Linked DNA regions of Ancylobacter polymorphus. The protein of the gene in region 2 binds, or shares a complex with, the protein of the main gene of each other region. Links are inferred from orthologs where the notes say so. Each region holds a gene or a part of one and is shown on either strand. Other genes may lie near its edges. The genes, in order: pnp and K9D25_RS18230.

Region 1 (10,278 bases), 2.7 Mb from region 2 along the record:
CCCGAAGGCGGCGATCGAGGCTTTGGCGACCAATGCCAAGCCGCTGCGCGGCGAGATCGCCCGCCGCGTCGAGCTGAAATTCGTCCCCGAGCTGCGCTTCCGCATCGACACCTCCTTCGAGGAGGGCGCGCGCATCGACGCGCTGCTGCGCCTGCCCCAGGTGCAGCGCGACCTCGACGGCCCCGACACCGACACTCCTGACAGCCGAGAGGACGAGGCATGAGCGCCCCGCTCGATTCCGCCCACCCGACCGAGGACGCCGAGCTGCCGCCGGCCGCGCCGGTGGAGACCGGCCGCGAGGCCCCGCGCAAGCGCCGGCCCAAGCGCGATGTCGATGGCTGGGTGCTGCTCGACAAGCCGGTCGGCATGACCTCGACCCAGGCGGTCGGCGCGGTGAAATGGCTGTTCCAGGCCAAGAAGGCCGGCCATGCCGGCACGCTCGACCCGCTCGCCTCCGGCTGCCTGCCGATTGCGCTCGGCGAAGCGACCAAGACCGTTCCCTTCGTCATGGACGGGCGCAAAGTCTATCGCTTCACCGTGCGCTGGGGTATCGAGACCGACACCGACGACAGCGAGGGCCAGCCGGTCGAGACCTCCGAGGCGCGCCCGACGCGCGAGGCGATCCTCGACCTGCTGCCGCGCTTCCGTGGCGAGATCGAGCAGGTACCGCCGGCCTATTCGGCGCTGAAGATCAATGGCGAGCGCGCCTATGATCTCGCCCGCGACGGCATCGAGGTGCAGCTCGCCGCCCGCACCGTGGTCATTCATTCGCTGGAGCTGGTCGAGCAGCCCGACGCCGACCACGCCGTGTTCGAGGCGGAATGCGGCAAGGGCACCTATGTGCGCTCGCTGGCCCGCGATTTCGGCCGGGCGCTCGGCGTGCGCGGCCACATCTCCGCCCTGCGCCGCACCCGCGTCGGCACCTTCGCCGAAGAGGATCTGGTGCCGCTGGCGAAGCTACGCGAAGTCTCTGAATCCATGGACGACGCCCCGCCGCTGTTCGCGCTGCGCCCGGTGGAGATCGGCCTCGACAGCCTGCCGGCGCTGCGTGTGTCCTCGTCCGATGCCGCCCGCCTCGCCCATGGCCAGCCGATCATCCTGCGCGGGCGCGACGCGCCGGTGCTGGAAGGCCCGGTCGCCATCACCGCCGGCGGCCGCCTCATCGCCCTCGGCGAGGCCGAGGCCGGCGAGATCCACCCCAAGCGGATCTTCCATTCCGCGAAATAGGCGGACCGCCTCATCGAAAAAGCAGGCGCGGGCGGTTCATTCCGCCGGCCGCGCCGCCGCCCAGGACAGCAGCGCGTCAAGCGCCGGGCACAGCGCCTGCCCCCACTCGGTGAGCGCATATTCCACCTTGGGCGGCACCTGCGGATAGACGATGCGCCGGACGATGCCGTCGCCCTCCATCTGCCGCAGCTGCTGCGCCAGCATCTTCTGCGAAATCGCCGGGATGGCGCGTTCCAGATCGGAAAAACGCAGCACCCGTCCGCCGAACAGGTGGAACAGGATCACCAGCTTCCAGCGCCCTTCCAGCAGCTTCAGCGCCTGTTCGACGCCGGAGGCCGCCGATTCGCGCGTATAGGCGGCAGACTTACTCTGGGGTAATGGGCTTACTTTTTCGTGCGTACTTGTCATTTGGTTAGCGTAAGCTCATCTCGGAGGCCCCGCAACCGCGCGGCGCCCGCTCGCCGCCACCATCGGAGCCCGCCCGGATGAGTGTCGAACTTCCCCCCGCCATCGCCGCCTATTTCCGCGCCGACCACGACGATCCCGCCGCCGTCGCCCGCTGCTTCACCCCGGAGGGCGTGGTGAAGGACGAAGGCCGGCTTCACCGCGGCCCGGAAGCCATCGCGGCCTGGAAGCGGCAGGCCTCCGCCTCCTATGAGTACACCAGCGAGCCGATAGGCGTGGAGCCGGATGGCGAGCGCCTCATCGTGACGGCGCATGTCGTCGGCACTTTTCCCGGCAGCCCGGTGGATCTGCGCTATGCCTTCACGCTGGAGGGCGCGCATATCGCCCTTCTGGAGATCGCGCCCTGAGGAGCGCGGGGCGGCGCCGGCGCAGCTTCCACTAGCACCTGCGCCGTTTTCGTGTATGGTGCCGGCGCGTCGCGGACCCCCTGTCCGCGCGACCGTAGTTCTTTGACCGCGCTGGACGACATCCCGGCCCGGCCAATCTGCGGACCCCGGCGCGCCCTTCCGGCCTTCCCGGCCCGGCGCCGCCTTTCACCTGAAGTCACGAAAGGACTTGCCCGATGTCGATCACTCCCGAGCGCAAGCAGGAGCTCATCAAGGAATACGCCACCAAGCCGGGCGATACCGGTTCGGCGGAAGTGCAGGTGGCGATCCTCACCGAGCGGATCACCAACCTCACCGGCCACTTCAAGGGCCACGCGAAGGACAACCACTCCCGTCGCGGCCTGCTCAAGATGGTGTCGGCGCGCCGTGGTCTTCTCGACTACCTCAAGAAGACCGAGGAAGCCCGCTACAAGGCGCTGATCCAGCGTCTGGGCATCCGCCGCTGAGGCACGACGCGAGGCTCGCGCCCGAAAGGCGCGGGCCTCGTGCGCATTGACGACGGCGCGGGCGGAGGACCCGTCGCGCTGAAGACGCATGATGCGGCGGGCATGGGGCTCGCCGCGACCGATAGTGAAGCGGCGCGCCATGGCAGGATCGCCGGAGACTCACGGGTCCGTGGCCTCGCCACCGTGAAGCCCCCCGAGTCTCTCGCCGTCTTGCCCATGGCCCCGCTTCGGAAAGCCAGAGACAGACATGTTCGATATTCACCGCGAGGAACTCGACTGGGGCGGGCGCACGCTGACCCTCGAGACCGGCCGCATGGCGCGCCAGGCTGATGGCGCCGTGCTCGCGACCTATGGCGACACCACCGTGCTCGCCACCGCCGTTTCCGCCAAGGCGCCCAAGCCCGGCCAGGACTTCTTCCCGCTTACCGTCAACTACCAGGAAAAGACCTACGCGGCCGGCCGCATTCCCGGTGGCTATTTCAAGCGCGAAGGCCGCCCGAGCGAGAAGGAGACCCTCGTCTCCCGCCTGATCGACCGTCCGATCCGCCCGCTCTTCGCCGAAGGCTACAAGAACGACACCCAGGTCGTCGTCACCGTGCTCTCGCACGACCTTGAGAACGACCCCGACATCGTGGCGATGGTCGCCGCCTCGGCCGCCCTCACCCTCTCCGGCGTGCCGTTCATGGGCCCGATCGGCGGCGCCCGCGTCGGCTTCATCGACAATGAATATGTGCTGAACCCGACGCTCGACGAGCTGAAGGAATCGGCGCTCGACCTCGTGGTCGCCGGCACCGCCGACGCCGTGCTGATGGTCGAATCCGAAGCCAAGGAGCTCTCCGAAGAGGTGATGCTCGGCGCGGTCATGTTCGGCCACCGCCACTTCCAGCCGGTCATCGACGCCATCATCCGCCTCGCGGAGAAGGCCGCCAAGGAGCCGCGCGACTTCGCCGCTCCCGACCATTCGGCGCTGGAAGCCGAGCTGCGCACCCTGATCGACGCCGATCTGCGCGCCGCCTACAAGATCGTCCGCAAGCAGGACCGCTACGAGGCGGTCGGCAATGCCAAGGCGAAGGCCAAGGCGCATTACGCCGCCCTCGCCGCCGAAGGCAAGGACGTGCCGGACTCCCAGACCCTCTCCGAGGTGCTGAAGGAGCTCGAGGCCAAGATCGTGCGCTGGAACATCCTCGACGAGGGGATCCGCATCGACGGCCGCGACACCAAGACCGTCCGCCAGATCGTCGCCGAGGCGAGCGTTCTGCCGCGCGCCCACGGTTCGGCCCTGTTCACCCGCGGCGAGACGCAGGCCCTCGTGGTCGCCACCCTCGGTACCGGCGAGGACGAGCAGTTCATCGACAGCCTGGAAGGCACCTATAAGGAGCGCTTCCTGCTGCACTACAACTTCCCCCCCTTCTCGGTGGGTGAAACCGGCCGCATGGGCTCGCCCGGCCGCCGCGAAATCGGCCATGGCAAGCTCGCCTGGCGCGCCATCCGCCCGCTGCTGCCGCCCGCGCACGAGTTCCCCTACACGCTGCGCGCCGTCTCGGAGATCCTGGAGTCGAACGGCTCCTCCTCCATGGCGACCGTCTGCGGCACCTCACTCGCGCTGATGGACGCCGGCGTGCCGATGCGCCGCCCGGTGGCCGGCATCGCCATGGGCCTCATCCTTGAGGGCGAGAAGTTCGCCGTGCTCTCCGACATCCTCGGCGACGAGGATCATCTCGGCGACATGGACTTCAAGGTGGCCGGCACCGACAAGGGCGTCACCGCCCTGCAGATGGACATCAAGATCGCCGGCATCACCGAGGAGATCATGAAGGTCGCCCTCGCCCAGGCGAAGGATGGCCGTCACCACATTCTCGGCGAGATGAGCAAGGCGCTGACCGGCGCCCGCTCCGAGCTCGGCGAGCATGCCCCGCGCATCGAGGTGATCCAGATCCCGGTCGACAAGATCCGCGAAGTGATCGGTTCGGGCGGCAAGGTGATCCGCGAGATCGTCGAGAAGACCGGCGCCAAGATCAACATCGAGGACGACGGCACGGTGAAGGTCGCCTCCGCCTCGGGCGAGTCGATCAAGGCGGCGCTGAACTGGATCAAGTCCATCGCCTCCGAGCCGGAGATCGGCCACATCTATGAGGGCACGGTGGTCAAGGTCGTCGATTTCGGCGCCTTCGTGAACTTCTTCGGCGCCAAGGACGGCCTCGTGCACGTCTCGCAGCTCGCCAAGGAGCGCGTGGCCAAGCCCTCCGATGTCGTCAAGGAAGGCGACAAGGTGAAGGTGAAGCTGCTCGGCTTCGACGAGCGCGGCAAGACCCGCCTGTCGATGAAGGTCGTCGACCAGGCGACCGGCGAGGACCTCGAAGCCAAGGCCAAGGCCGAGGATGGCGAGGCCGCCACGGCCGAGTGATCCGCCGCTTCACGCGGTTGAGGATTTTGAGCGGGGCGCCCTTGGCGCCAGCTCCGAACAATAACGGGGCGCCCTTGGCGCCCCGTTTTCATTTGGGCGCAACGGCCCGCAAGGACGCGCCGGGCGACATCCTTCGAGGCGCGCTGCGCGCGCACCTCAGGATGACGTGGCTCGCGAGTCATCGCCCTGCCAACGCTCGGCGCTTCAGGCCTGTTTCCCTCTTCCACATACGGCTTTCCGGTTTCGCGGGCTTGGAACACCTTCATCCTGAGGCGCCGGCCGCAGGCCGGCCTCGAAGGATGTTCGATGACGAAGGCGCTCGCCGCGCCCCTTCTGTCTCGTGCCCCCCGCCCCCGCGTTTCACACAAGCCTGCCCTGCCTGTCAGGCAATCGACACCTCCCCGCCCTAGGATTAGAACCTTTCTAATCTTATTCCGGGGCCCGGCCATGAAACGCTTCTCCGACCTCAGCGAGGCGGAAATCCTCGCCCTCGCCATCTCCAATGAGGAGGAGGATGCCCGCATCTACCTCCAATTCGCCGGCCGGCTGAAGGCGGACTATCCCGCCACGGCGGCGATGTTCGAGCGCATGGCGCAGGAGGAGCATGGCCACCGCCACGCGCTGCACCAGCTCTATGTCGCCCGCTTCGGCGAGGCGCTGCCCTACATTACCCGGCAGGACGTGAAGGGCTTTCTCAAGCGTAACCCGCTCTGGCTAATGGACACGCTGCGCATCGACGCGGTGCGCCGGCAGGCCGAGGTGATGGAATACGAGGCGCAGCAATTCTACATCAAGGCCGCCGCCCGCGCCCATGACGCGGCCACGCGCCAGCTTCTCGCCGACCTCGCCGAGGCGGAAAGCGCGCATGAGACGCTGGCGCAGGAACTCGGCGGGCAGATCGAGACCAGCGGCGCCCGCGTGCATGAGGACGAAGCCGCCCACCGGGTCTTCGTGCTGCAGATCGTCCAGCCGGGCCTTGCCGGGCTGATCGACGGCTCGATCTCCACCCTGGCGCCGATCTTCGCCGCCGCCTTCGCCACGCAGGATTCCTGGGCCGCCTTCCTCGTCGGGCTCGCCGCCTCCATCGGCGCCGGCATCTCCATGGGCCTCACCGAGGGCCTGTCGGATGATGGCGCCATCACCGGGCGCGGCAGTCCGTGGCCGCGCGGCCTCGCCTGCGGGGTGATGACGATGCTGGGCGGGCTCGGCCACACCCTGCCCTATCTCATCCCCGATTTCTGGACCGCCACGGCGGTCGCCGGCGTCGTCGTCGCCGTCGAGCTCGCCGCCATCGCCTATGTGCGCACCCACTATATGGAAACGCCCTTCGGCTCGGCGCTGGTGCAGGTGGTGCTCGGCGGCCTGCTGGTGCTGGCCGCCGGCATCCTCATCGGCAGTTCGTGAAGGGGCGGTCGCGGGCGGGCCTTTAGAGCGCGATCCGATCAGCTTGCGATGCAAGCTGATCGGCGCGTGCTCTAGCCCGCCCGCACCATGTCGACGAAGCTGTGCACCTCGCGGCGCAGCGTCACCGCCTGCAGCGACAGGTCGCGCGCCGAGGTCAGCACCCGGTGCGCGGCGGCGGCGGAGGCCTGCGCCGTGCGCTGGACGGCGGAGATGTTGGTGGTCACTTCCTGCGTCCCGCTCGCCGCCTGCTGGATCGAGCGCGCGACCTCCGAGGTGGTGGCGTGCTGCTCGGTCATGGCGGCGGAAATCGCCGCCGCGGCGTTGCGCAGCTCGGTGATGGTGGCGCTGAAGCCGGCAATGGCCCCCTGCACGCCCCCGGTCGATTCCTGAATGCCGGAAATGCGCTCGGAAATGCCGGCGGTCGCCTGCGCGGTCTGGCTGGCCAGCGCCTTCACCTCCTGCGCCACCACGGCGAAGCCGCGCCCGGCCTCGCCCGCACGGGCGGATTCGATGGTGGCATTCAGCGCCAGAAGGTTGGTCTGGCCGGCAATGGAGTCGATGAGGCCGGTGATGGTGCCGATCTGCTCGGCCGAGGCCTTCAGCTCGTTCATCTGGCCGCTGGTGGCGGCGACCTCGCCCACCGCCCGCTCGGTCATCACGGTGGAATGCTGCAGCCGGTCGCCGATCTCCTGCGCGGCGGCGGAAAGCTCCTCCATCGCCGCCGCCACGGTCTGCACATTGGCGGTGGCGAGCTGCGCGGCGGCTGCCACCGCCCCGGCCTGGTTGGTGGCTTCCTCCGCCGTGGCGTTGAGCGCTTCGGACGCCGCCTGCAGGTCGTTGGCCGCGGTCGCGACCATGTCGACCACCGCGCCCACCGCCGCCTCGAACTGGTCGGCGAGCTGGCGCATCTCGGCGTGGCGGTTTTCGGCGGCGCGCTGGGCCGCACCGCGCGCCTCCTCGCGCGCCGCCTCCGCCTCGCGCAGGCCGTCGCGGAACACGGTGAGCGCACGCGCCTGCTCGCCGATCTCGTCGGTCCGCCCGGCATGGGGGATGGCGGCTTCCAGATCGCCGGCGGACACCTGCTCCATGGCCGCGCTGACCTCGCGCACCGGCCGGGCGATGCCGAAGAAGGAATAGGCGCTGGCCAGCACCGCCGCCAGAATGGCGATGGCGGAGAAGATGAGAATACGGGTCATGCCGTCGGTGAGCGCCTGATCGGCCAGCGCCCGCGCCTCGTCGGCCTGGAGGGAGGATTCCTTGGTGACCCCGGCCAGCACGCTGGCCGCCTCGCGCATCAGCGGCGTGCTGCTCTCGTTCACCAGCGCGGTGCGGCTGGCGAGTTCGGCGATAGTCTCGTCTATCACCCGCTTATAGGCGTCGAAATCCTTTAGCGCCGTCTCCACCGTCTGGGCCACCTGAGCGTTGTCGCCCATCTGCGTGCGCACATCGGTGAGGATGGTGACGACGCGGTTCTGCATCGAGGTGAGGCGCTTGAGCTGCTTGGCGTCGCCTTCCAGCATATAGGTGGAGGCGGCGAGATTGATGCTGTCCACCAGCTGCTCCAGCGGCTGCAGATTGCTCGCCATGTCGGTGTTGCCGAGTTCGAGCATCTGGCCGGCGAGGGTGGAGAAATGCGTGCGCGCCCGCATGGCGAGGGCCGGGCGGGCCTCGACGAGTTGCTGCTGCGTCTTCTCCGAATCGTGCACCTGCGTCGTGACGGCGCCGAACTCGCCGAGCAGTTGCTTGAGCTTCACGAAGTCCGCGCGGTCGTCGTCATGGGTTTCCAGCGCCATCAGCCGGTCGAGCCGGCCCTGAGCCGCCGTGATGTCGGCGTTCACCGCGCCGAGCAGCGCCTCATTATTGGGATTGGCGAAGGACAGCCGCATCTCCGTGGCGTTGAGCTGGATGCGTGTCAGCAGATCGGCCACTTCCTCGCTCTCGTTCAGGATCGTCGCCTGCCGTTCGGCGGCGTCATTCGCCTCCTCGATGCTCGTCATGGCGAAATGCCGGCTCACCAGCACACCGCAGGAGAGAAGAACGAGCAGCACGGACGCAATGCCGAGCTTCATCGCGATGCCGAGACGCATCGTGCCCACGAGATACCTCCACGTGTCCTTTTACCTTGCGGCACAAAAGGACATGTGGCTTGCGCCAGTCTTGCCGGTGGTTGTGGGCAGCGGGCTCAGCGGCGCGGGCCGGCGGGTCTACTCATAAGCGGCGAAGGCCTGCGCCAGCGCTGCCCGGTCGGCGCCGGCGGCCAGCGCCAGGGTGAGCAGCAGCCGCACCTTCACCCCGGTGAGCAGCCCGGCGGAGAGCACGCCGCGCGCCAGCAGGTCGATTTCCGAGCCGGGATAGCCATAGGTGCGGGCGAACACCGGGCCCGCCAGCGTCCGGCTGGCCAGCACCACCGGCAGGCGCGCCGCCACCTCGCCGACCAGCGGCGCCAGCGCACCCGGCACATGGCCCGCCCCCGCCCCCTCGATGACGAGGCCGGCATAGCCGAGATCGGGCACGGCGCGCAGCAGCCGTCCATCGTCGCCCATGGCGATCTTGAGCAGCGCCACCGGCGGCAGCGGCACTGTGCCGGGGTCGAAGGCCAGCGCCGGGCGCGCCACGCGGGTCAGCAGCCGCACCCGCCCCTCCGCCACCAGCCCGAGCGGGCCGGCCATGTCGGAGACGAAGGCGGAGGTGAGCGCCGTGTGCGCCTTGCGCACGAAGCGGGCGGCGTGGATCTCGTCGTTCAGCACCACCAGCGTGCCGAGCCCGCGCGCCGCGTCGCTGGCGGCGACGAGGGCGGCGGCCAGAAGGTTGGCCGGCCCGTCGGCGCCCGGCTGCTGCGGGCCGCGCATGGCGCCGACCACCACCACCGGCCGCTCGCCCGGCACCAGCAGGTCGAGCGCGAAGGCGGTCTCCTCGATGGTGTCGGTGCCCTGGATGACCACCGCGCCATCCATGCCGGCGGCGAAGCCGGCGCGGATTTCGCCCGCCACGGCGGCGATGTTCTCCAGCGTCAGCGAGGCGCTGCCGACCTTCATCGGCGAGCGTGCCTCGATGTCCGCCACCTCGGCGAGACCGGGCACCGCGGCCACCAGCTCGGCCGCGCCCAGCGTCGGCGCGATGCCGCCATCGGGCGCCGTGGTCATGGTGATGGTGCCGCCGAGGGAGAGGACGAGAAGACGGGGACGCGGAAGGAGAGCGGACATGGAAGACCTGACGACGCAGCGGGGACGCTCCACCCTAGAGCGTTTTCGAGCGAAGTGGATACCGGTTCGCGTGAAGAAAACGCGACAAAACAAAGAATTAGATCATTTCACTGTTTCCGTGAAACAGTGAAATGATCTAGCCGCCCGCCGCCAAGTCGTCAGCCCGTCACCCCGTCAGCCCGTTACGCCGCCGCGCGCAGCCCCGCCAGTTCGGCCGGCATCGGCCCGCCCGTCGCCCAGTCCAGCAGTTCCACCGTGTGGACCACCGGCACGCGCGTGCCGCCGCCGATCTGCGTCATGCAGCCAATATTGCCGGCGGCGATCACCTGCGGGTCGGTGCGCTCGATATTGGCGACCTTGCGCGCCCGCAGCCGGCCGGCGATCTCGGGCTGGAGGATGTTGTACGTGCCAGCCGAACCGCAGCACAAATGCCCTTCGGCCGGCTCCAGCACGGTGAAACCGGCGCCGGCCAGCAGCGCCTTCGGCGCGGTGCGCACGCGCTGGCCGTGCTGCAGCGAACAGGCGGAGTGATAGGCGACGCGGATGCCGGGCGCGATCACCGGCGCGGGAAGCTCCTGCGCGGCGAGAAACTCGCTCACATCCTTCGCCAGCGCCGACACCTTCGCCGCGCGCTCGGCATAGGCCGGGTCGGTGCGCAGCATGTGGCCGTAATCCTTGATCGTCGTGCCACAGCCCGAGGTGGTCACGAGGATCGCGTCGAGCCCCTCACCCTCGATCTCGCG
Region 2 (10,634 bases):
ATAGCCCGGATGCACCGCTTCCGCGCCGGTGATCTCGCAGGCGGCGAGCAGAGCGGGTATGTTGAGATAGCTGTCCTTGGCGGCCGGCGGGCCGATGCACACGCTCTCGTCGGCCAGCTTCACATGCATGGCGTTGGCGTCGGCGGTGGAATGAACCGCCACGGTGGCGATGCCCATTTCCTTGCAGGCGCGCAGCACGCGCAGGGCGATCTCGCCGCGATTGGCAATCAGGATCTTGCCGAACATCAGGCGCGCCTCACTCGATGATCAGGAGTGGCTCGCCATATTCGACCGGCTGCGCATTCTCCACGATGATACGGGTCACGGTGCCGGCGCGGGGCGCGGGAATCGCGTTCATGGTCTTCATCGCCTCGACGATGAGCAGCGTCTGGCCTTCCTTCACCACCGAGCCGACCTCGACGAAGTACTTCGCGCCGGGCTCGGGGCCGAGATAGGCGGTGCCCACCATCGGCGAGGTGACGAGACCGGGATGCTTCGACAGGTCGGCCACGGGAGCGGCAGACGCCGGCGCGGCGGCGGCCGGTGCCGGGGCGGCGGCGGCCACGGGGGCCGGCGCGACCGCGACCGGGGCGGCATAGACGGTGGGCGCGGCGCGGACGACGCGGATGCGCAGATCCTCGTGCTGCACCTCGATCTCGGTGAGGTCGCTTTCGGACAGCAGGTTGGCGATCTCGCGCACGAGCGCGGGGTCGATGTTCGGCTTGTTGGTTTTCATCATGATCCCGTGACGGTCGCTCGCCCGTCTCCCTCAGCTGATCTTGCCACCGGCGGTGGCGAGCGCGTCGATGGCGAGCCGGTAGCCGTCGATCCCCAGACCGCAGATCACCCCACGGGCGACCGGCGAAATATAGGAATGATGGCGGAAGGCTTCGCGCGCGAAGACGTTGGACAGGTGGACTTCGACGACAATGAGGCCGGCCGCCTTGATGGCGTCGGCGATGGCGACGGATGTGTGGGTATAGGCCGCCGCGTTCAGCACCACGCCCCGCGAGCCGCGCGCTTCCTGAAGGAAGGTGACGAGCTCGCCTTCATGGTTGGTCTGGCGGAAGACGAGGTCGAGGCCATGACGCTCGCAGGCGGCGCGGCAGGCGGCCTCCACATCGGCGATGGTCGCACGGCCGTAAATCTCCGGCTCGCGCGTACCGAGCAGGTTCAGATTCGGTCCGTTGAGAACATGCACCGTGTCGGGCATCGCGCCTCGTTGAGCCAGCCGCCGGCGGCCCCATGCCGGGACGGCCGCGGGTTTATAGGCAATGGCTGGCCCCGCGCCAAGCCCTGCCGTGCTTTCCGGGGGATTATCCCCGGCCGGCGGACCTTGCGGCGGGGCCGCGTGCGGCGCGGTCCGTGGGGGCGGTCCGCGCCGCAGCTTCAGCCATGGACGGTCAGCACTGGGTCTTGCCGCACTTGCGCACGGAGGCGATGGCGTCCTTCAGCTGGTCATGACCGACCGCGCCGACCACCACCTGGTCGCCCAGCACATAGCTTGGCGTGCCATCGATGCCGAGCGCCTCGGCCAGTTGCAGGTCGTCCTGCAGCGTGGCGTTGACTTCCGGATTGTCGAGCGCCTTCTCCAGCGCCGCCTTGTCGACGCCGGCCGCGACGGCGGCCTCGATCGCCTTGTCCTTGTTGGCCTGGCCGCGTTCGCCGAGCAGCTTCTTGTGGAAGTCGAAATACTTGTCCGGCGCGGTCAGGCGCACGGCGACCGCCACGCGCGCCGCTTCCACCGAACCCGGTCCGAGCACCGGGAATTCCTTGAGGATCACCTTGAGCTTGGGGTCGCCCTTGATGAGGTCGACCATGTCGCCCAGCGCGCGCTTGCAGTAGCCGCAATTGTAATCGAAGAACTCGACCAGGGTGACGTCGCCCTGCGGGTTGCCGACTACGACGCCGCGCGTGGTGTCGTAGATGCGGGGCTTGAGTTCGGCCACCGCCGTCTCGCGCTGCTTGGCCGCAGCCGCGGCCTGGCGCTGCTGCAGCACCATGATCGCTTCCTGGATCACCTCGGGATTGTTCACGAGATAGTCGCGGATCACGCTCTCGAATTCCTTGCGCTGGGCATCGTCGAGTGCGGAGGCCGGTGTGTGCGCCGCGCCGAGCAGCAGGCCGGCGGCAAGGCCGAGCGCGAGGGTCGCGCGGCCGGCGCGGCGGAGGAGGCGAAGGGGCAGCATGGGAGTCTCCAGCGGGAAAGAGGCGGTACCGGCCGTCACTGGCCGGCCTGCTTGCGGCGGGCGTTCGGGTCCACCGGCGGCTTGTAGTTGACGATGTCGTCCGCCTTCAGCCAGCCCGGCGAGCCGAGCTTGAAGCCGTTGCGGGCGCGGGTGGCAAGCTCGCGCGACAGGCGGAAATCGCCGCTCATATAGGCGGCCTGCGCCGAGGCGAGGTCGGCATTGGGAATGTCACCCTTGCGGCCATAGGCCATGGCGAGGTAGCGCCAGCCGGCGGGCGAGGTCGGCTCGCGCTGCAGACTGAAGTTGAGTTCGCGTACCGCTTCTTCCATCGACGCCTTGTCGTCGCTGGCGACCAGCGCCTGGCCGAGCAGCATGCGGATCAGCGGGTTGCCATCGGACAGCGCGACGGCGCGGCGCAGAGGTGGCACCGCCTCCCGCGCCCGACCGGCCTCCAGCAGCGCCTGGCCCTTCAGCTCGTAGAAATAGGGATTATTCGGCTGGTCGGCGATCAGCGAATCGATCTGGTTCAGCGCGTCGGAGATGCTGCCGAAGCGGTAGCCGGAAATCGCCCGCGCATAGCGCGCCGGCAGCGAAGTGTCGGAACGCGGATAGGTACGGTTCACCGTGTCCGGCGGCTGGGTGAAGCCGACCAGCTTGGCCCGCATCATGTCGTGCCGCGCCTGCAGGGCGGGCGGGTCCTTGGCGTCGAAATAGGGGCTCTTATGCGCCATCTCCGACAGAAGCGCGATGCGCTCCGTCGCCATCGGGTGGCTCAGCACATAGGGGTCGACGCGCTGGCTGAGGAAGATCTGGTCGTTCTGGAAGCGCTCGAAGGTCGTCAGCATGCCCTTGGCGGACTGCTTGGTGGCCGTGAGGTACTTCACCGCCGCCTGGTCGGCTGAGGCTTCCTGTCCGCGCTGATAGGAGAGCAGCGTGCGGCGAACGACTTCCTGCGGCGCCATGATGGCGCCCGCCGCCGCGCCGCCCATATTGGCGCCGCTCGCCGCGCCTGCCGCCACCCCGCCGGCGGCGAGCAGCATGCCGACAATGGCGGCGGTCTGCGCCGACTCCAGCTGCTGGCGCATATTGGCGAGGTGGCCGCCGGCGATATGGCCGGTCTCGTGCGCGAGCACGCCGATGATTTCGTTCGGCGTCTTCGACTGCTGCAGCGCGCCGGTATTGATGAAGATGCGCCTTCCGTCGGCGACGAAGGCATTGAAACTGTCGCTGCCGACAAGCACGACCTGGATGTTCTGCTGTTGCAGGCCGGCCACCTTGAAGATCGGGCGCGTGTAATCGCGCATCAGCGTCTCGATCTCGGCGTCGCGGATGATGCCGGGCTGGCGGCTCTGCGCCTGTGCCGGGGCGGACGGGGCGAGCAGCGCGGCGGCGGCCACGAAGGCGGCGCCGCGCGTGAGCCCGGCGCGTAGGCGCGCGACAAGGCGACCGCTCGGGCGGCGGGTGGCGCGGGAGGGGTTGTCAAGCAGCAGCGAAGGCATCATCCATCGACACGAATTGTTTCCGGGGCGAACTGACGCTGTCGTGACGGCAGGGTCAAGCCTACCCGTTATCATCTTCTATTGAACGTCCGCCGACACGCGCGAAACAATGCGGCACGCGTGCGGCGCGTGGGCAAGGTTCGGCATCATGGATACATCGTTCCCGTCAGATCGCCTCGCAGCCGCCGCGCGGCTTGCCGGCGCCTCTCGCCGCAGCGAGATCGCCCCCTTCATCGTCATGGACGTGATGGAGCGGGCCGCGCGCATCGAGGCGGAGGGCGGCCATGTCATCCATATGGAGGTCGGCCAGCCGGCGGCGCCGGCCCCCTCCACCGCGCGCGAGGCGGCGCGGCGCGCCCTCGACCATGGCCGCATCGGCTACACCACCGCGCTCGGCATCCCCTCGCTGCGCGCCCGCATCGCCCGGCATTATGGCGAGACCTACGGGCTCGACCTCGATCCCGGACGTGTGGTGGTGACGACCGGCTCCTCCTCCGGCTTCCTGCTCACCTTCCTCGCCCAGTTCGAGCCCGGCGACCGGGTGGCGATCGCCAATCCCGGCTACCCTCCCTACCGCCACATCCTCACCGCCCTCGGCTGCGAACCGGTGCTGATCGAGACCGACGCCGCCTCGCGCTGGGTCATCACCCCCGAGGCGCTGCTCGACGCCCACCGCCGCGCCCCGCTCAAGGGCGTGCTGGTGGCGAGCCCGGCCAACCCCACCGGCACGATGATGCGCCCTGAAGCGCTGGCGGAGCTGATCCGCACGGCGGAAGAGGCGGGCATCCGCTTCATCTCCGACGAGATCTATCACGGGCTCGACTACGCCTTCCCCGCCTCGACGGCGGCGGCGGTGAGCCCGGAGGCCACCATCATCCATTCCTTCTCGAAATATTTCTGCATGACCGGCTGGCGGGTCGGCTGGATGGTGATGCCCACGGGGCTCGTGCGCGCCGTGGAGCGGCTGCAGCAGAACCTGATGATCTCGGTGCCCACCCTCTCGCAGATCGCCGCCGAGGCGGCCTTTGACGGCGCGGGCGAGATGGAGGCGGTCAAGCACGGCTATGAGGAGAACCGGCTGATCCTGACGCAGGGCCTGCCCGCCGCCGGCCTGCCGGAATTCCTGCCCGTCGACGGCGCGTTCTATCTCTATGCCGATGTGGCGCGCTTCACCGACGATTCCGCCGCCTTCGCCCGGCGGCTCCTCGACGAGGCGCATGTTGCGGCGACGCCAGGGGTCGATTTCGACCCGCATCGCGGTCACCATTATCTGCGCCTCTCCTATGCCGGCGCGCCGGGCGAGATGCGCGAGGCGGTGCGGCGGATCGGCGATTTCCTGCGCAAGGGATGAGGGCAGGGCACCTCGGCCCTGTGTCCTTTTCACAACGGCCGTCATGCTGAGGTGCCGGCCGTAAAGCCGGCCTCGAAGCATGCAGGCGGCGTCCGACAGCCCTTACCGTTCCACCAGCGCCGCGTCGTAGGCGGCCTGGGCAGCGAGGATGGCGTCCATATTGTGCTCGGCCCAATGGGTGAGGGCGGCGGCGGTCTCGCCCAGCGCGCGACCGAGCGGGGTGAGGGCATATTCCACCGTGACCGGCACCGTGGGATAAACCGTGCGCGTCACCAGCCCGTCGCGCTCCAGCTTTTTCAGCGTCTGCGACAGCACCTTCTGCGAGATACCCTTGATGTCGCGGCGCAGATGGTTGAAGCGCACCGGCCCGTCTTCCAGCCGGTCGAGGATCAGCAGCGCCCATTTGTCGGCGAGCCGGTCCAGCACCAGCCGCGTCGGGCAGCGGTCTTCATAGACATTATAGGCGTAGCGCATCGCGGTCTCCCTCGTGGCTGACACCGGCGGGCCGGTTTCCTCGACGCCACCATGTGAGCGCAAAGTGCTCTCTTGCGGACATGGGGGACGGGCGTAGGTTGTCATTCGAAACATGGTTTCCGTTAGATACTAAGGAGACGGACGATGGCAGGCAAGATTCTGGTTCTCGGCGCGAGCGGTCATGTGGGACGGCCGCTGGTGAAGGAGTTGCTGGAGCGCGGTGAGACGGTAAAGGCTGCCTCGCGCAGCGGCGCGGCGATCGAGGGCGCGGACGGCGTGGCCTTCGCCTTCGACCGGCCGGAGACCTATGCAGCGGCGTTCGAGGGTGTCGACCGCGCCTATGTGCTGCTGCCGGGCGGCGTCACCACGCCGCGCGAATGGCTGATTCCGGTCATCGAGGCCGCCGCTGCGCGCAAGGTGAAGGTGGTGCTGCAGACCGCGCTCGGCGTCGATGCCGACGATTCCATCCCCTATCGCCAGGTCGAACTGGCGCTCATCGCCTCCGGCACGCCCTATGTGATCCTGCGGCCGAACTGGTTCACCGACAATTTTCTCAATTTCTGGAAGCCGGGCATCGACCATGCCGGCGCCATCGCCGTGCCGGCGGGCGAAGGCAAGTCGAGCTTCATCGACGGGCGCGACATTGCCGCCAGCGCCGCGAGCGCGCTCACCACCGACGCCTTCGACAACAAGGCGTTCAACCTCACCGGTCCGGAGGCGCTGAGCTACGCCGAGGCGGCGGCGATCCTTGCGCAGGTGATCGGCAAGCCGGTCGCCTATGCCCCGGTCGATGACGACACCTTCGTCGGCATTCTCACCGGCGCTGGCGTTGGCGAAGACTATGCCCGCTTCCTCGCCAGCATCTTCTATCCCGTGCGCGAGGGATGGACGGCCGGCGTGACCGACGCGGTGAAGACGCTGACCGGCAAGGAGCCGCGCAGCGTGGCGCAGTGGGCGCAGGACCACGCCGCGGCGCTGCGGTCCTGACGCCGGGCATTTCCGGGCGCGGGCGTCAGGCCGCGATCTCTTCGGTGATCACCTCGAAGCGCTGCAGAATATGCGGGCCGAAGGTGTGGAGCATCGGGATATCGGCGGCATCGCGCCCGCGCGCCACCAGCACCCGGCCGATGCGCGGCACGTTGTGGCGGGCGTCGAAGGTGTGCCAATGGCCGCCAATATAGGCCTCGAACCACGCATTATAGTCCATCGGCGCCGGGTTGGGCGGCACGCCGACATCGCCGAGAAAGCCGTTGCAGTACCGGGCGGGAATGTTCATCGCCCGGGTGAGCGCCACGGCGAGATGGGTGAAGTCGCGGCAGACGCCGACCCTCTCGTTGAGCGCCTGCGCGGCGGTGCGGGTGCTGCGTGCGCACTGATAATCGAAGCGGATTTGCGCGTGGACGAAATTGCAGATCTGCTGCACCCGGTTCCAGCCGGGGGCGTAGCTGCCGAACAGGCCCCACGCCGTATTGGACAGTTCGTCCACCTCACAATACCGGCTCGGCAGCAGGAACTGCAGCACCCCGGGCGGCAGATCGGCCGGGTTGTGCTCGATGGCGTTGAGGTCGAACACATCAAGCGTGCCGGGATCGGCGACATTGATGCGGCTCTCGAAGCGCGCGCCGCCCGGCGGGATGACCAGCCGCCGGCAGATATTGCCGAAACCGTCTTCATAGGTCTCGCAGGGAACCGGGCTGCCATCGCCGAGCGCGCTGACGGCCAGAATATCGACATGCAGAATGTCCACCGCCCGTTCCGGGTGCGGGTCGAGAAGAGTGATGGCCGCCGTCGGCCGGTCGCACACGACCTCGATGCGGTATCCGCAGTTTAGGGTGATCATAGTGCGTGCGCCCCGTCCTCGACGCAGGGCAACCCGGTGCGGCAACGCTGGTTCCCGCCGGCCGAAACGAAAGGTGAAAAGAAAACGGCGCCGTGCGGCGCCGTCTTCGCTTTCAGGGCCGGAGAAGCGCAGATGCGCCTCGCCTCACCACCATCAGGTATCGGCGATCACTCGCCGAATATCTTGCGCTGCCACCAGCCGGTGCGGCGCGGGCGGTCGGGCTCCGGGGCCGGAGCAGCAGGAGCGGGTGCCTCCTCAGCCGGCGGCGCCTCCACCGGCGCCGGCTCGGCGGCAACGGCCGGTTCCGGCGCGCTTTCCGCGACCGGGGCTTCCGGCGCCGCCGCTTCCACGGGCGCCGCGCTCACGCTTTCGCTCACCGTATCGCCTTCCACCGCGACCGGCGCCTTCTCGCGCACCGTCGAACGGCGGCGGCGGGGCTTGGGCTTCGCCTCGGCAGCTTCCGCCGCCTCGGCCGTCGGCGCTTCCGCTGCAGGGGCTTCTGCGACAGGAGCTTCGGTGGCCGGCACGGCCTCCGTGCTGGCCTCGGCTGCCGCCGCCTTGGTACGGCGTCCGCCGCCGCGACGGCCGCGACGCGGCTTCTCGTCCTCGACGGGCGCGGCGGCCGCAGCGGCCTCGGTCACGACTTCAGGGGCCGGTTCCGCCGCAGCAATGTCCTGCGCCTCGGCCGGCGTGATCGCCGCGTCCGCGGGCAGAGCCTCGGCCGGCGCGTCGGTCGCCGGCACGTCGGTTGCCGGGACCTGGGCGACAGTCTCGGCCGTCACCTCGTCCGCGACCACGGTGGTCTCGGCGGGCTCATCGCCCTCGCCGTCCTCGCCTTCATCCTCGAACTCGACGCCGGACATGTCCGAACCGGTCTCGCCCTCGGCATGGCGCTCGCCATTCTCGCCATTGCCGCCACCGCCGCGCCGACGCCGGCGCCGACGGCGCCGACGGCGCCCGCCTTCGCCGGACGTGTCGCCGGAGGCCGTGGGTGCCGCGTCGCGGCTCTCGCCGGCCTCGGGCTCGGCGGCGGCTTCAACCGGCGCCTCGGTCTCGATCTCGTCCTCGCTCTCCTCGCCGACGATCTCGTCCTCCGGCTCGAACACCAGCTCGGGCGGACGCGGCAGCGGGATCGGGTTCGGCACCGCGTCGCCCTTGTCGATGGCGAAGGGGGTGAGCCCGGTCAGCGACGGGTCGGCCGCGATGGTGATCAGCACGCCGAAGCGCTCTTCCAGCTCGTGCAGATGCGCGCGCTTGTGGTTGAGCACATAGAGCGCGTTTTCCGCGCGGGTGCGGATGATCAGGTTATGCGTGTTGGAGCGCTGGAGAATGTCCTCGGCGCCGCGCAGCATCTGCAGCGCGACCGACGCGGACGAGCGCACATGGCCGGTGCCGCCGCAATGCGGGCACACCTCGGTGGAGGATTCGAGCACGCCGGTGCGGATGCGCTGGCGGCTCATCTCCATCAGGCCGAAATGCGAGATGCGGCCGAGCTGGATGCGGGCGCGGTCGTTCTTCAGGCAGTCCTTGAGCTTGCGCTCCACCGCCCGGTTGTTGCGCTTCTCGTCCATGTCGATGAAGTCGATCACGACAAGGCCGGCAAGGTCGCGCAGGCGCAGCTGGCGGGCCACCTCCTCGGCGGCCTCCAGATTGGTCTTCAGCGCCGTGTCCTCGATATTGTGCTCACGGGTCGAGCGCCCGGAGTTCACGTCGATGGAGACCAGCGCTTCGGTCGGGTTGATGACGAGATAGCCGCCAGACTTCAGCTGCACCTGCGGCAGGAACATCGCGTCGAGCTGGCTCTCCACCCCAAAGCGGGTGAACACCGGTTGCAGATCCTTGTAGATCTTCACGTTCTTCGCATGGCTCGGCATGAGCATGCGCATGAAGTCTTTGGCCTCGCGGTAGCCGTCCTCGCCGGCGACGAGAACCTCGTCGATGTCCTTGTTGTAGAGATCGCGGATGGAGCGCTTGATCAGCGAGCCTTCCTCATAGACCAGCGACGGTGCGGTGGAGCCCAGAGTAAGCTCGCGCACATTCTCCCACAGGCGCAGGAGATATTCGAAGTCGCGCTTGATCTCCGGCTTGGTGCGGTTGGCGCCGGCGGTACGCAGGATGACGCCCATGCCCTCCGGCACTTCGAGGTCGGAGGCGACCTCCTTGAGCCGCTTGCGGTCCTCGGCCGAGGTGATCTTGCGGGAGATGCCGCCGCCGCGCGCCGTGTTGGGCATCAGCACCGAATAGCGGCCGGCGAGCGAGAGATAGGTGGTGAGCGCCGCGCCCTTGTTGCCGCGCTCTTCCTTGACCACCTGCACCAGCATCACCTGCCGGCGCTTGATCACTTCCTGGATCTTGTAGGTGCGGGCCCGGCCGCGCGGCGGGGCGCGCTCCGGCATTTCTTCCATGGCGTCGTCGGAGCCGACCTCGTCGACGATCTCTTCCTCGTCGGCGATCTCCTCGACCTCGCCGCCCTCGCCACCGCCTTCTTCATCGGACGAGCGGCGACGGCGCGAACGCCGCGCCGGGGCGGCGTCGCCCTCGGTCTCGCCGGCGGTTTCGGTCGTGGCTTCCTCGGAAACGCTCTCGTCGCCCTCGGCGGACTTGGCGGCGCCGCGCGGCCGGCGGGGACGGCCCTTGGGCTTGTCCTCGTTCTCGGCTTCGGCGTCGCGCCGCTGCTGGCGCTCTTCCTCAGCCAGCAGGGCCTGCCGGTCGGCGACCGGGATCTGGTAATAATCGGGATGGATCTCGCTGAAGGCGAGGAATCCATGCCGGTTGCCGCCATATTCGACGAAGGCGGCCTGGAGGGAAGGTTCTACCCGCGTGACCTTGGCGAGGTAGATGTTGCCGCGCAGCGGCTTGCGATTGGCGGCTTCGAAGTCGAATTCCTCGACTCGGTTGCCGCGCACCACCACCACCCGAGTCTCCTCGGGATGGGTGGCGTCGATGAGCATCTTGTTGGCCATTGAACTCTCATATGGGGCAGCGGCCGCGTCGACGTCGCCAGCGACGCCGGACGGCTCGGACCGTGCCAGTAAGCGGAAACTGAAAGCGCGAAGGGGATGCGGCGGGCAGGACGGGGAGCCTCGCAGGCGGGGCGCCGACGCGGTGCGCAGGTCGCGGGCCTGCGGGCAGGTGCGTAGCGGTGAACCGCCTTGCGCACGAGACCCACACTTGCCGGCTGACGCATCATCGTTGGTTGCCGTCCTTACACGACCGAACAGGGCGAGCCGCGACCGCACGCGGTCCGGCTCACGTCAGATGGCCGCGAAAACCGTGGGACA

Evidence for each region.
Region 1: the proteins of K9D25_RS18230 (region 2) and pnp are in contact, whole or in part, in a cryo-EM structure (PDB 9QH0), measured with the Escherichia coli proteins. The link is inferred for Ancylobacter polymorphus from one-to-one orthologs.

The regions. Positions count from the first base shown.
Region 1 is NZ_CP083239.1:1,121,059-1,131,336, forward strand. What follows is about bases 2,392-5,349. They hold pnp (polyribonucleotide nucleotidyltransferase), read left to right. Parts: upstream 2,392-2,771; coding sequence 2,772-4,928; downstream 4,929-5,349. Other genes in these bases: rpsO (30S ribosomal protein S15), read left to right, coding at 2,392-2,524. Also shown: 30S ribosome-binding factor RbfA, read left to right, coding at 1-223; tRNA pseudouridine(55) synthase TruB, read left to right, coding at 220-1,227; K9D25_RS05300 (winged helix-turn-helix transcriptional regulator), read right to left, coding at 1,264-1,635; K9D25_RS05305 (nuclear transport factor 2 family protein), read left to right, coding at 1,713-2,039; more of rpsO, read left to right, coding at 2,255-2,391; iron exporter MbfA, read left to right, coding at 5,376-6,332; K9D25_RS05325 (methyl-accepting chemotaxis protein), read right to left, coding at 6,404-8,419; K9D25_RS05330 (asparaginase), read right to left, coding at 8,537-9,535; K9D25_RS24900 (hypothetical protein), read left to right, coding at 9,534-9,665; glycolate oxidase subunit GlcF, read right to left, coding at 9,718-10,278. UniProt on the Escherichia coli protein: Involved in mRNA degradation. Catalyzes the phosphorolysis of single-stranded polyribonucleotides processively in the 3'- to 5'-direction. Also involved, along with RNase II, in tRNA processing.
Region 2 is NZ_CP083239.1:3,801,439-3,812,072, reverse strand. Bases 7,321-10,634 are described here. They hold K9D25_RS18230 (Rne/Rng family ribonuclease), read right to left. Parts: upstream 10,317-10,634; coding sequence 7,521-10,316; downstream 7,321-7,520. Other genes in these bases: K9D25_RS18235 (transglutaminase-like domain-containing protein), read right to left, coding at 7,321-7,353. Outside these bases: accC (acetyl-CoA carboxylase biotin carboxylase subunit), read right to left, coding at 1-246; accB (acetyl-CoA carboxylase biotin carboxyl carrier protein), read right to left, coding at 257-736; aroQ (type II 3-dehydroquinate dehydratase), read right to left, coding at 770-1,213; K9D25_RS18260 (DsbA family protein), read right to left, coding at 1,404-2,189; K9D25_RS18255 (M48 family metalloprotease), read right to left, coding at 2,225-3,691; K9D25_RS18250 (pyridoxal phosphate-dependent aminotransferase), read left to right, coding at 3,837-5,039; K9D25_RS18245 (winged helix-turn-helix transcriptional regulator), read right to left, coding at 5,142-5,513; K9D25_RS18240 (SDR family oxidoreductase), read left to right, coding at 5,658-6,500; more of K9D25_RS18235, read right to left, coding at 6,526-7,320. UniProt on the Escherichia coli protein: Endoribonuclease that plays a central role in RNA processing and decay. Required for the maturation of 5S and 16S rRNAs and the majority of tRNAs. Also involved in the degradation of most mRNAs.